DNA from 4 places in the Caloramator sp. E03 genome. Region 2 is predicted to be linked to each of the others. Evidence: riboswitches for the same ligand, from Rfam matches in the RefSeq annotation. Region 2 holds a riboswitch; each other region holds the start of a gene.

Region 1 (3,199 bases), 1.4 Mb from region 2:
ATTTTTTATCAGCGCAATATAAATAGTTTTGTTGACATAAACTTTATATTAAATATTTTGTCTTCAAATAGGTTTGAAGCTATAAAAAAATATTTAAACCTCATGGATATATCAGGGTGTGACAATGATAAAATAAAGGATTTTGATTTTATAAAGTCAGCTTTTAGATTAGATGATGTCAATAAGAATACAAATTCTAATAAGGTTGATGATTTTCAAAGATTAACCTTAAATGATATTTTTAATTCAATTAATATTCCTGAAGATATAAGAGAACTTATTTTAAAGGGAAGCAGGGGAAAATCACTAATTCCATATAAAATAGAATTTATTAAGCTAGCACTTTATAATAAATATTCCCTATATGAAATAGGGAATTTTCTAAATACTTCTGCAGATGCTTTAAGGAAATTTCGCAACTATCATAAAATCAATGTTGAATAATAAAAAGTTTTCTCCATTCTCCGGTGCCTGGCACCAATTTAAAAGGCACCAATTTATTTTACATTTTTGACAGGGCAAAGTTTTCCGCACATAGTGCAGTATTTATTATCATCCTTTTTGTATTCTCTCATTTTCTTTTCATCTATGCCCCATTTGAACATTTCTTCCCAATCCATGTTTTTCCTTGCAGTACTCATTTTATAATCTCTTTCAAGAGGTTTTTTAAACCCTTTTGCAATATTTGCAGAATGAGCAGCAAGTTTAAATGCTATTATTCCTTCTTTAACATCATTAATGCTTGGAAGGCGAAGGTGCTCTGCAGGAGTTAAATAGCAAAGGAAATCAGCTCCGTTTAACGCTGCAATTAATGCTCCCATTGCACCTGATATGTGGTCATATCCTGCTCCTATATCAGTTGTTAAAGGTCCTAAAACATAGAAAGGAGCATCTTTGCAGAGTTTCTTTTCAAGAACCATATTTGCTGCAATTTCATTTGCCCTCATGTGCCCAGGGCCTTCTATCATTACCTGTACTCCCTCATCCCATGCCCTTTTGGTGAGTTCTCCTAAGTTTATTAGCTCTTCGATTTGAAGGGCATCAGTAGAATCGAAAACACATCCAGGTCTTAGGGAGTCCCCAAGGCTTAGAGTAACATCATGTTTTTTACATATTTTTAATATTTCATCATAGTATTCATAAAAAGGATTCTCCCTATCGTTTTTCATCATCCAGTTATATATCATCCCTCCGCCGCGGGATACAATCTTCATAATCCTATTATTATTCTTAAACCTTTCAATTGCTTTTCTGTTTATTCCTGCATGAAGGGTAAAAAAGTCAACGCCCTCTTCTGCCTGCATTTCAATAAGCTCAAGTATTTGCTTTACATCAACCTTTGTAAAATCATCATGTAAAATTGCAGTATCATACACAGGAACTGTACCTACTATAAAATCATAATTTTTTAAAAGCATTTTTCTAAACTCTTTTGAATTCTTCCCACTTGAAAGATCCATAACCGATTCAACATTAAATTCCCTGCAGAGCTCAAGCTTTTTTATTTCTTCATCAAAGTTTCCACATTCGCTTGAAACACCTATATTTACATTTATCTTAACAAGGCATCCTTTACCTATTGCATAGTATTTTTCACGTTTTCTGTTTTTGTTTGCTGGAATAACTATTTTTCCATTTGAAATATTATCTAAAAACTCATCTTTATTTATTTCTTCATGCAAAAATGCCTTTCCCATCTCCTGAGTAAATATTTTTTCTTTTGCATATTCAAGCTGTGTTTTATTCATATTATAAACCTCCATTATCTTTTATTTCTATTTTAAAGTTATTTTAATTGTTTTGTGGCATCCTCTCCTTTTTATTTAACATAATCAGCGATACAAGTGGTGACTTCGTAGAGTTGGGGGTAGTTCACAAAATAATACACTATCCATTGCAGGATAGTGTTAAATAAAAAAGCACTACCCAGCTAAAATAGAGTAGTGCAAATAATCCCCACACTTTCCTACGCTGGCATTAACCAGATCAGGTTCAAAGGGTCAAAGGTTTTATAGGACCTTACTCTCAGATGGCCTTTTCCATCTCCCCCAGTGATTATATTAACTTTTAATTTAATTATAACCAGATTTATAATTTGCTGTCAAACGGATTTTACTTCAATTGATTTTTACTTTACGTTTTTTATTTAAAGACTTACTTATTAAAGAAGCCTTTTTATAGCATCGTAAAACCTTATCAAATTATCCGATATTATATATTATTTTTCCTTGATTTAATATTAATTTTATTTACAACATAACATATCCCTGCTGGCTCTAATATTTTTGCACCGCGTTTATAGCCTTGTCAAAACCCATATTAGTTTTTTGCGGTGCTTACCTATGCTTAATATCAATAATAACTTTTCTCCATTCTCCGGTACCTGGCACCTATATATTTACACTCCTTAAATTTTAGGCTATAATCAATAAGTTCGCCTAAAATTTTTTAGGGAGGTTTTATTATGTCATCGAAAGATCATCCTGATTATAATGAAGAATTAAACAGGCTTGAATTTACTTTAGGGTATGTTGAAAAAAGTCTTGAAAATGCAATAAAAGAGAAAGACAGACTTGATGTCGAAGTTTCAAAAAGCAAAAAAGGGCTACATGGTGATAGCAGCCAAGGATATATAGATTTAATGATAAATACTATGTTTCATGATAGGATACAGATAAAACTTAAAAATTTGATAGCGGCAAGAAAAAAGCCTTATTTTGCAAGAATTGATTTTAAAGAAGAGGGAGCTAGTGAAAAAGAAAAAATTTATATTGGGAAGATGTCTTTAATGAGGGAGGAAGATCAAAAACTCATTATAGTAGACTGGCGTGCTCCTATTTCAAATCTTTATTATGAAGAGAGAATTGGAGATGCATCCTATAGTTGTCCTGAGGGTAGAATAAAAGGAAAGCTATCTTTAAAAAGACAGTTTTCTATTGAAGATGGGAAACTAAATAATATATTTGATATAGATATTACTACAAACGATGAGTTTTTACAATCATATCTGGGAGCTAATGCAGATAATAGGTTAAAGGACATTGTATCTACAATACAAGTTGAACAAAACAAAGTTATAAGGGCAGATATGTGGAAACCCATTATAGTACAAGGAGCTGCTGGAAGTGGGAAAACTACTATAGCACTTCATAGAATTGCTTATCTTATATATACATTTGAAAAATCTTTTTACCCTGAA
Region 2 (3,199 bases):
ATGTATTTTTATATAATAAATTATAATTTTAATGAAGAACAGCTGTGTAAATTAGAGATGAAATATTTATTCGACTTAATTCCAAAAAGAAAGTATTTTTTAAGTGAAAAGTATGTTGATGTAAATAGAAGCCCATTTATAAAAGCATCTTTACAAATAATTGCAAAAGCTCAGTCAATTGAGAAGTTAATTAGTATTATCATTGAAAAAAAGATTTCATATAAAAATTTTAAGATTAAATATATAAATATTGAAGGAAAGATGGATTTTGAATTAAAGCATAAGATAGAAGATGCTATTGGGAATGCTATCTTTGGAGATGCTAAAATACATGATCCTGATATAATACTTGGGATAATATATTATGAAGATTACTGGATTCTTGGGGAATATAATAAAAATGAAGGTATTTGGGATATCCATAATAAAAAACCCTGCTATTATTGTAATGCGCTTCCAACAAGGATTTCGAGGGCCGTTGTTAATATAGCCGTTGGTAATGATATGACATTAAAACTTGTTGATCCATGCTGTGGCATAGGAACTGTTGTAATTGAAGCATTGTCAATGGGATTAAATATTGAAGGATATGATATAAACCCAAAGGTAATTGAAGGTGCAAGACGAAATTTAAGATATTTTGGGTATGATGATGTGCTTGAAGTATCAGATATTAAGGATATACGAAAACAATATGATGTTTCAATAATAGATATTCCTTATGGAGTTTTATCAATTACATCAGAGCTTGAACAAATATCAATATTAAAAAATGCAAGGCGAATTTCAAGTAAAATGGTTTTGATAAGTTTAAATCAAATGGATAGAGAAATAAAAGATTCAGGTTTTACTGTAATTGATAGATGTGAAATAATAAAAAGAGACTTTAAACGATATGTAACTGTTTGTATATAACTACCAAAAGAAACACCCATAAATCTGATAATAAAAATATACTTGTTATAGATTTATGGGTGTTATATTAACTTTTTTATTACTTCTTCTATTTAATTATAACATTTGCGATCTTATTTTTATTACAGCATTTTTAAATTGAGGTATTAATGATATAACAAAGCATATTCCAACTTCCGTTCCGACTATAGTTCCATTTACTATAAGAGAATATATTATTGGGTTCATGCCTTCAGGTGCATAATTTGCAAAGAAAAATACTCCTGATAAAAAATGGAAAAATATTCTTCCAAATCCTCCTGCAATAACCCCTATGCTAAAGTTGCTTTTAAAGTATCCAGCAAGTCCAAGGGCACCAAATGCTAAAGGATAATCTAAAAGAACCTGAACCCAATGAACTATGAAAGGATCTTGGATAAGCTGAAGTATTCCATAAACCATTCCTGCAAGTATCCCTTCCGCTGGACCATAAATATAGGCAAATAGCATTAAAGGAATCATGCTTCCAGGGGTTATTGAACCTCCTTGAGGCCAATGATAAAACCTTATATAGGATAATACAAATGATGCAGCAATACATAAACTTGCATGAGTTAATTTCTTTGTTGAAAATGTACTTTTATTAAGGGATTTTTTAATTAAAAAAGATGCTGCAATTAAGGCAATAATAAATGCCCAGGACTGAATTTTTATACTTGAAAAGTCTTTAAAGATGTTTGTAATTAATGACATAAAAAATCCTCCTTTTACACCGTAAAACAGGAGGAGAACTATAATGCTTCCCTTCGCTGGAATTACCCAGTTCAGGTTCAGAGGGTCGAAGGAGTGACCTTCCTCTCAGCTTAACGCTCCCCTAGCATACGGCGAATCTATTTATATTTTATACTAATTATAATATAAAAAATTCAAGTAAAAATCAATAAAATAAAACAAAAATTTGTATAAAACAAAATATCTATGTTATTATATTCTTGGCATATTTTATTAATTAATGCTTGGAGGATGATTAAATGGTTGTGAAATATAAAATGATAGCACTCGATATGGATGGTACTTTATTAAATGATAAAAAAGAAGTTTCACAGGAAAACAAGATAGCTATAAAAAAAGCCTCTGAATTAGGAGTTAAAATAGTCGTTTGTACTGGTAGAATATTCACATCAGCAAGATTTTATGCTTCTCTTATTGGAACAGCGGCACCAATTGTTGCATCAAATGGTGCATATATAAGGGAGAAGGATGAAAATAGAATAATATATAAAAAAGCTATTAATAAAGAAATCCTACCTAAACTTATTAGTGTTATAGAGAGCTTTGGGCTTACACTTCATCTGTATACTAATCAAAGGATATATACTAAAGAATTAGTAAACCTTGCACTTAACTATGTGAGATGGAATGAAGTAGTTTCAGAAGGTGAAAAGGTTGAAGTAAAGGTAGTTAAAGACTTTGAAGATGTTATAAACAGTGAAGAAATATTAAAAGTAGCTTTGGTTTGTGATGATATTGAGCTTTTAAACAAGTTGAGAAGTAAAATTAGTAAAGAATTTGATGTTTCAATTGTATCTTCCAATTTAAATAATATTGAAATTATGGCACAGGGCATATCGAAAGGGAATGCCGTTAAGATACTTGCTGATTACTTTGGCTATAAACGTGAAGAAGTAATATGTGTAGGCGACAGCGAGAATGATATTAGTATGATAGAGTATGCTGGTTTAGGTGTTGCAATGGGAAACGGAATTGACTATGTGAAAAGTATTGCAGATTATATTACAGATACAAATGAGAGAGATGGAGTTGCAAAGGTTATAAATAAATTTATATTAAATGAATAATAAAAATAGGGGGCCAAATAACTATTGGCCTCCTTTTATATAAAAAATTTAAAATAAAGGTAAATAATTCGATTTTTATGTAAAATATTCAATGTTAGAATTAGGAAAATATTTATATATCATATTAGTTATACCAGATTTAAGTTTTTCGGATATATCCTTTGGATAGATGTATTTATAAATTCCATAGGGTCCCCATTTCTTTATTCTATTTTCTTCTTCCATATTAAGTTTAGTATTAGGAAACCTTTGAAGTATAACATTTTTAGCTTTTGCAGTGAATCTATATTGTATAAGTTCAAAACTTAAAGGAGACAAATCAGTATTTGGTATCTTATCTTTAAGTGTTTTAAAGAGCTTATCATATTCTTCTTCCCAATTTTCGTAATACATTATAGGGGCAATTATAAAGCCTAAAGGGTAACCCGCATTGTATATTAAAGAGG
Region 3 (3,199 bases), 1.2 Mb from region 2:
AGTTATAAGAATTGCAAACAAAGGTGCAAACACTGAACCTATTGCATATAAAAAGCTTTCATAGTTTTCAATTGGAAAAACTGCAGCGATTACAGTTCCAATTACCGTCATTAGTATTCCTATATTTTTTTCACTTTGTTTTGGCATTATATTTAAAAAGGAAACCCCAGCTGAGTAAACATCAAGAAAAGTAGTTGTAACTGTTGAAAGCACAACTATGCCAAGTGCAGTTATTCCAAGATTTGCAGCAAGCATCATAGCTGAAGGGTCTGGGTTGTTTGAAACTATAGCTGCACCAAGTCCAATAATATACATCCATGAACTTCCTAAAAAGTATCCTAAAAAGCTTCCTAAAGCTCCTTCTTTTTCACTCTTTGCAAATCTTGTATAGTCTGCAATAAGAGGAAGCCAAGACAGAGGCATAATTACATTAAGTTCAAGAGCCCCGCCAACAGATATGCTGCCGCTTCCTGCTCTATCAAACAAAGTTTTATCTTTAAATATTACAGTACCTAAAACAATCGTCAGTACAAAGAGCAAAAATACAGCAATACTGTTCAGCTTTTTCATACCATCCTTCCCATACCAAATCCAAAGTGCAACAAGTACTCCAACTAAAACAATGCTTAACAAAACATTGTCAAAACTCCATAAACTCTTTGCTATAAGGTTTATTGAATCTGCTGCAGATTTTATCATAACCGCTGTCCAGCCTATAAGCTGAAGAACGTTTAAAATTGAGAATAAATATACTCCGTATTTCCCAAAGGATATATTTGTTGAAGTTATTGCTGGAACCTTTTCTCTTGTTCCAATTACTCCTCCCAAAACAAGCACAAAGGTTCCAATCAAATGCCCAGCTAAAATTACAATAACACCGGTTTTAAAGCCAAGAGGTGCAATCAAACCTCCAGTTAATATTTCAGCAATTGAAACTGCCGCTCCAAACCATAAAAGTAAAAATGTCCAAAAGCCAAGCTTTTCGTTATCTTTAGTCATTTAAAATTCCTCCTGCTTTATATAATGAATAAAAATGATTAGTGGGTCCAACTCCATGCCCTATATCAAGGGAATGTTTTATAGCTGTTGTTATGTATTCCTTTGCTCTTTTTACAGCATCTTTAATTTCAAATCCAAGGGCTAAATTAGCCGTTATTGCAGATGATAATGTACAACCTGTTCCATGTGTATTTTTTGTATTAATTCTCTCTGTGCTGTAATGAACAATATTTTCACCATCAAATAAAACATCAACCGCTTCTCCTTTAATATGCCCTCCCTTTAAAAGAACACTTTTGCATCCAAGTTTATATATTTCTTTTGCAGCTTCTTCCATTTCACTTACTGTCTCGATTTTTATATTTTCATTCTTTACTTCATTAAGTATTTCTTCAGCTTCAGGAATATTTGGAGTAATAATTGATGATAGGGGAATAAGCCTATTTATAAGTGCAGTTTTTGACTCAGGTTTTAAAAGAGAGTACCCGCTTTTTGAAATCATAACCGGATCTAAAACAACATTCTCAGGATTATACTGACTTATCTTTTCACTTATTGCTTCAATCGTTGAAATCTTTGAAACCATGCCTATTTTAACCACATCAACCTTAATATCAGTAAAAATTGCATCAATCTGGGCTTTAATAATTTCCTCATCAATATCCTGCACTGCAAAAACGCCCTGTGTATTTTGTGCTGTTACTGCTGTAATCACGCTCATTCCTTATACTCCATTTGCACTGAATGTTTTTAAATCTGCCTGTATTCCTGCACCACCACAGCTGTCTGATCCTGCAATTGTTAATGCCTTTTTCATATTTTTCCTCCTTCTTAATACAAAAAAACACAAACCCATAGGATTTGTGTTTAAATCAAAAATTTACAAACATCTTCCTACGCTGGAATTATCCAGTTCAGGTTCATAGGGTCAAAGAATTATGGTTCTTACTCTCAGCCGGCCTATCCAGCTCCCCCGTGTTTTGCTTATTAATTTTTATAAATTAATCATAACACAACCAATTATATTTTGCAAAAAAATTTATAATTATACTTTTTTAAAATTATAGAATATAATATTGTAATTTGCATCAATATTTAATTAAAAAACTTCCGTTGAAAATAAGAATGATTTATGTTATTATGTAATTGAGAATGAATTTCATTACGAGGTGATGTGTATGTGTATATGTGATTTAGAACCTTTGAAGAAGGTATATATATGTGATATAAAAGGAAATGAATTGCTTGTAAAAAGACTTCTTGCTCTTGGTGCAACTTATGGTACCGAAGTTTATGTTAAAAATTATGCTCCTCTTGGTGATCCGATAATAATTAATCTAAGAGGCTTTGATCTTGCAATAAGAAAGAAGGATGCAAAGAATATATACGTAAAGGAGGCGTAATATGATAACGGCTGCACTTATTGGTAACCCAAATGTGGGAAAAACAACTCTTTTTAACCTTCTAACGGGTTCAAATCAATATGTTGGTAACTGGCCAGGAGTTACCGTTGAAAAAAAAGAAGGTTACATGGAAAACTCAATAAAAATAGTGGATTTGCCTGGAATCTATGCAATGGATACCTTCTCTAATGAAGAGAAAATATCTAAGGAGTTTCTTTTAAAAGAAAAGGTTGATGTGATTATAAACATAGTTGATGCATCAAATTTAAGTAGAAACCTATATCTTACAATGCAGCTTAAACAATTTAAAAAACCAATAATACTTGTATTAAATATGTTAGATGCCGCAGAAAATAAAGGCATTAAAATAAACTTTGATTTATTAGCAAAAGAAATCAATTGTACTATAGTTCCAATTATAGCATCAAAGAAAATAGGAATTGATAATCTTAAGGTACTGCTTATGAGCGGTAATTTTTTAAAAAGCATAGATGATAATGATTATCATTTTTCATCAGAAAAGGAGATTTATGACTATATAGATTCAATACTTAAAAAATCAATATCTTTTAATAGGAACAATACAAAAACAATCTCAGAAAAAATTGATAAAATAATACTTAATAAATTTTTAGCTTACCCAATATTTTTAGGATTTCTGTACTTAATATTTAAATTAACTTTCAGCTGGGTAGGCCAACCTCTTGCAGATCTTTTAGATTTATTTCTAAACGATTATCTTGTCCCATTCATTGAAAACCTATTAAAAAGCAGTAGCCCTTATTTTAAATCTCTAA
Region 4 (3,199 bases), 1.4 Mb from region 2:
ATATATTTTAGTTTAACGCTAAGTATAGCTGCCTGAAGAGTATCAAGCCTTGAATTATAGCCTATGTAATCATAGTGATATTTTTTAGATGCCCCATGAACCCTATAGCTTTTTGCAAGTTTTGCAAGGCTCTCATCATTAGTAATAATCATTCCCCCATCACCATATCCTCCAAGGGTTTTGGTTGGGAAAAATGAAAATATACCAAAGTCCCCTATTGTTCCTGCATGCCTATATGTATTACCATTGCCCTTCCATCTCATTCCAAAGGCCTCTGCAGCATCCTCAAGTACTCTAAGGTTATACTTTTTAGCAATTTCCATTATTCTATCCATATTTGCCATCTGATCAAATAGATGTATAGGAAGTATACCAACAGTATTATTATTTATTTTTTCCTCTATCATATCTGTATTAATCTCAAAGGTATCCTCATCAATATCAACAAATACAACTTTACCACGATTTCTTAATACACAAGAAGCTGAAGCTAAAAATGTAAAGGGTGATGTTATAACTTCTTTTCCATCTTTAAAACCTAAAATATCCGCAGCAATGGTTAGAGCATCAGTTCCAGATGCAACACCTATTGCATACTCTGCCCCTGTATAATCTTTTATTTCCTCTTCAAATTCTAAAACCTTACCTCCAAGTATAAAATCACCTTTGGAAACTACTGACTGTATTGCATCATTAAATTCACTTTTTCTATTATTATATTCCCTAACCGATGTATAAAAAGGAACCTTCATCTATATATCCTCCTTAATAATTATTATACTGTTAATTATACTACTTTTTTTATTTGTTTTTCAGTTTTAACACAATATTCTTAAATCATTAATAATTATTTTATAAATATATCTTCATACAACATGATCTTCCATATACATTACATCATCTTTATTTTAAAACTTAATTTTTAATTTAATTTTTTATCTGATTTTAAACAAAAAATCCTTCAATGCATATTATAATATTGTATCTTAAATTAATAGGAGGTTAAAAATGAACATTTCCCCTCTCCCTGGAATGCTTTGTAATTATGATTTATTTCAAAAATCCCTTATGCTTATTAAGGAAGCTGTTCAGGACGAAAGAAAAGATGAACTTTTTTACGATTATTTAATAAGCGTTGCTCCAAACCAAGAAGCAAAACAGATTATCGAATCTATAAGAAACGATGAAAGAAGGCATAATCAAATATTTAGAGCAATTTATAAAAACTTTACTGGTCAGGACATTCAATCAGTTGATGAGCCTTTCGAAAAACCATCCTCTTATCTTGATGGTCTTAAAATGGCCCTAAAGGGCGAACTATCTGCTGTTGTTAAGTACAGACAGATTAAAGAAGGCCTTCCTCTTGGGTGTTATCAAGATCAGGTATTTAATATTATAACCGATGAACTTAGACACAGCTCATTTTATAATTATCTTATAACTTTTGCAAAATAATATGTTCTCTTTTTAAATTTTATATTTTATAATGTTAATAGAATTGAATATTAAGCAATTACTAGGGGAGCATTTGCTGAGAAGGCTGCAAAGCCTGACCCTTTGAACCTGTTTGGGTAATGCCTGCGTAGGGAAGTAATTGCATCTATTGATATATTTAAGTATATAAAAGATGCAATTATTTGCATCTTTTTTTGTTATTTAAAAATAAAGGAGGAATATTATGAAAAACGTATTAACAATTGCAGGATCTGATTCCTGTGGAGGAGCTGGAATTCAAGCTGACATCAAAACCTTTAGTACTCTTGGTACTTATGCCATGAGCGTTATAACTGCTGTAACTGCTCAGAATACAAAGGGAGTTTTGAGTGTTGTCGAACTTGATACTGAAATTATAAAAAAGCAAATCGACTGCCTCTTTGAAGATATCGAAATTCATGCATTAAAAATAGGTATGGTATCGAGTATAGATATTATCGAAACAATAGCTAATCGTATTAAATATTATAAATTTAAAAATGTTGTATTAGATCCAGTTATGGTATCTAAAAGTGGTTATCACCTTCTAAGAGATGAATCAAAGGATGCACTTATTAAAAACCTTTTTCCACTATCACTTATTGTAACACCAAACCTTTTCGAAGCTGAAGTTATTACTGGAGATAAAATAGAAACCATTGATCAAATGGAAAATGCAGCAAGAAAGATATATAACCTTGGTGCCAAAAACGTAGTTGTAAAAGGCGGTCATTTAACTGGTGATGCAATAGATGTATTCTTTGACGGAAAGGATTTTATACACATCAAAGGAAAGAGAATTAATACTAAAAATACCCATGGTACAGGATGTACATTTTCATCTGCAATTGCCGCATATATCGCAAATAGCTACTGCGTATATGATGCTGTAAAAAATGCAAAGGAATACATAAACGGCGCAATAGAAAATTCCATAGAACTCGGACATGGAGTTGGTCCTGTTAATCATTTTTATAGTTTATATAAAAAGGCAGGAATAACAAATAAATAGATATAATAGTTTTACCACTGCCTTATATGCTTATATGTTTATTACAACATTTATATATAATGCTAAGCCTATATATAAATTTTAAGTTGGGAGGAAATAAAAATGTTAAAATCAATTGCTAATGTTTTAAAAAAAGTTCGTGAAAATACCCCTCTTGTTCAATGCATAACAAATTACGTTACAATCAATGATTGTGCAAATATTCTCCTTTGTTTTGGTGCTTCTCCTGCAATGTGTGAATCTAAGTATGAAGTCGAAGAATTTGTAAATCTCATCTCTGCACTTTATATAAATCTTGGAACATTAACCGCGGAGCAGGAAGAAGCATCTATAATTGCAGTAAAAAAAGCAAAAGAATTAAATAAACCTGTTGTACTTGATCCTGTTGCCTGTGGAGCAATAAGCAGAAAAATGGATATAGCAAGGAAACTTCTCCAATATGGAAATATTTCTGTAATAAAAGGGAACATAGGAGAAATAAAATCCCTTGCAGGGTTCTCTGGAAAAGTAAGAGGAGTTGATTCAATAGACGATGGCGAAGATGCAATAGAAGCCTGTATATCTCTTGCAAATCAGTATAATACTGTTGTTGCAGCTACAGGTAAAAGGGATATTATAACAGATGGAAAAAGGACATGTCTTATTTACAACGGCACACCAATATTAACATTAATCACTGGAGCAGGCTGCATGGTTGGTGCCTTAACTGCTGCC

Evidence for each region. Region 2 has a riboswitch for thiamine pyrophosphate ahead of thiT (energy-coupled thiamine transporter ThiT). Riboswitches for the same ligand answer to the same signal wherever they lie in the genome.
Region 1: another riboswitch for thiamine pyrophosphate. It lies ahead of thiC (phosphomethylpyrimidine synthase ThiC); the one in region 2 lies ahead of thiT (energy-coupled thiamine transporter ThiT).
Region 3: another riboswitch for thiamine pyrophosphate. It lies ahead of thiD (bifunctional hydroxymethylpyrimidine kinase/phosphomethylpyrimidine kinase); the one in region 2 lies ahead of thiT (energy-coupled thiamine transporter ThiT).
Region 4: another riboswitch for thiamine pyrophosphate. It lies ahead of thiD (bifunctional hydroxymethylpyrimidine kinase/phosphomethylpyrimidine kinase); the one in region 2 lies ahead of thiT (energy-coupled thiamine transporter ThiT).

What each region holds. Positions count from the first base shown of each region.
Region 1 covers NZ_CP040093.1:1,256,660-1,259,858, reverse strand. Annotated here, with positions in the region: gene FDN13_RS06265 (transposase) at 1-444, shown strand, start outside; gene thiC (phosphomethylpyrimidine synthase ThiC) at 498-1,748, opposite strand; TPP riboswitch at 1,947-2,060, opposite strand; gene helD (RNA polymerase recycling motor HelD) at 2,465-3,199, shown strand, end outside.
Region 2 covers NZ_CP040093.1:2,845,730-2,848,928, forward strand. Annotated here, with positions in the region: gene FDN13_RS13510 (TRM11 family SAM-dependent methyltransferase) at 1-915, shown strand; gene thiT (energy-coupled thiamine transporter ThiT) at 1,012-1,647, opposite strand; TPP riboswitch at 1,679-1,780, opposite strand; gene FDN13_RS13520 (Cof-type HAD-IIB family hydrolase) at 1,926-2,753, shown strand; gene splB (spore photoproduct lyase) at 2,829-3,199, opposite strand, start outside.
Region 3 covers NZ_CP040093.1:1,040,767-1,043,965, forward strand. Annotated here, with positions in the region: gene cytX (putative hydroxymethylpyrimidine transporter CytX) at 1-999, opposite strand, end outside; partial or broken gene thiD (bifunctional hydroxymethylpyrimidine kinase/phosphomethylpyrimidine kinase) at 992-1,816, opposite strand; TPP riboswitch at 1,873-1,984, opposite strand; gene FDN13_RS05350 (FeoA family protein) at 2,178-2,402, shown strand; gene feoB (ferrous iron transport protein B) at 2,404-3,199, shown strand, end outside.
Region 4 covers NZ_CP040093.1:1,485,798-1,488,996, forward strand. Annotated here, with positions in the region: gene FDN13_RS07360 (DegT/DnrJ/EryC1/StrS family aminotransferase) at 1-752, opposite strand, end outside; gene FDN13_RS07365 (ferritin family protein) at 1,009-1,455, shown strand; TPP riboswitch at 1,509-1,606, shown strand; gene thiD (bifunctional hydroxymethylpyrimidine kinase/phosphomethylpyrimidine kinase) at 1,679-2,485, shown strand; gene thiM (hydroxyethylthiazole kinase) at 2,588-3,199, shown strand, end outside.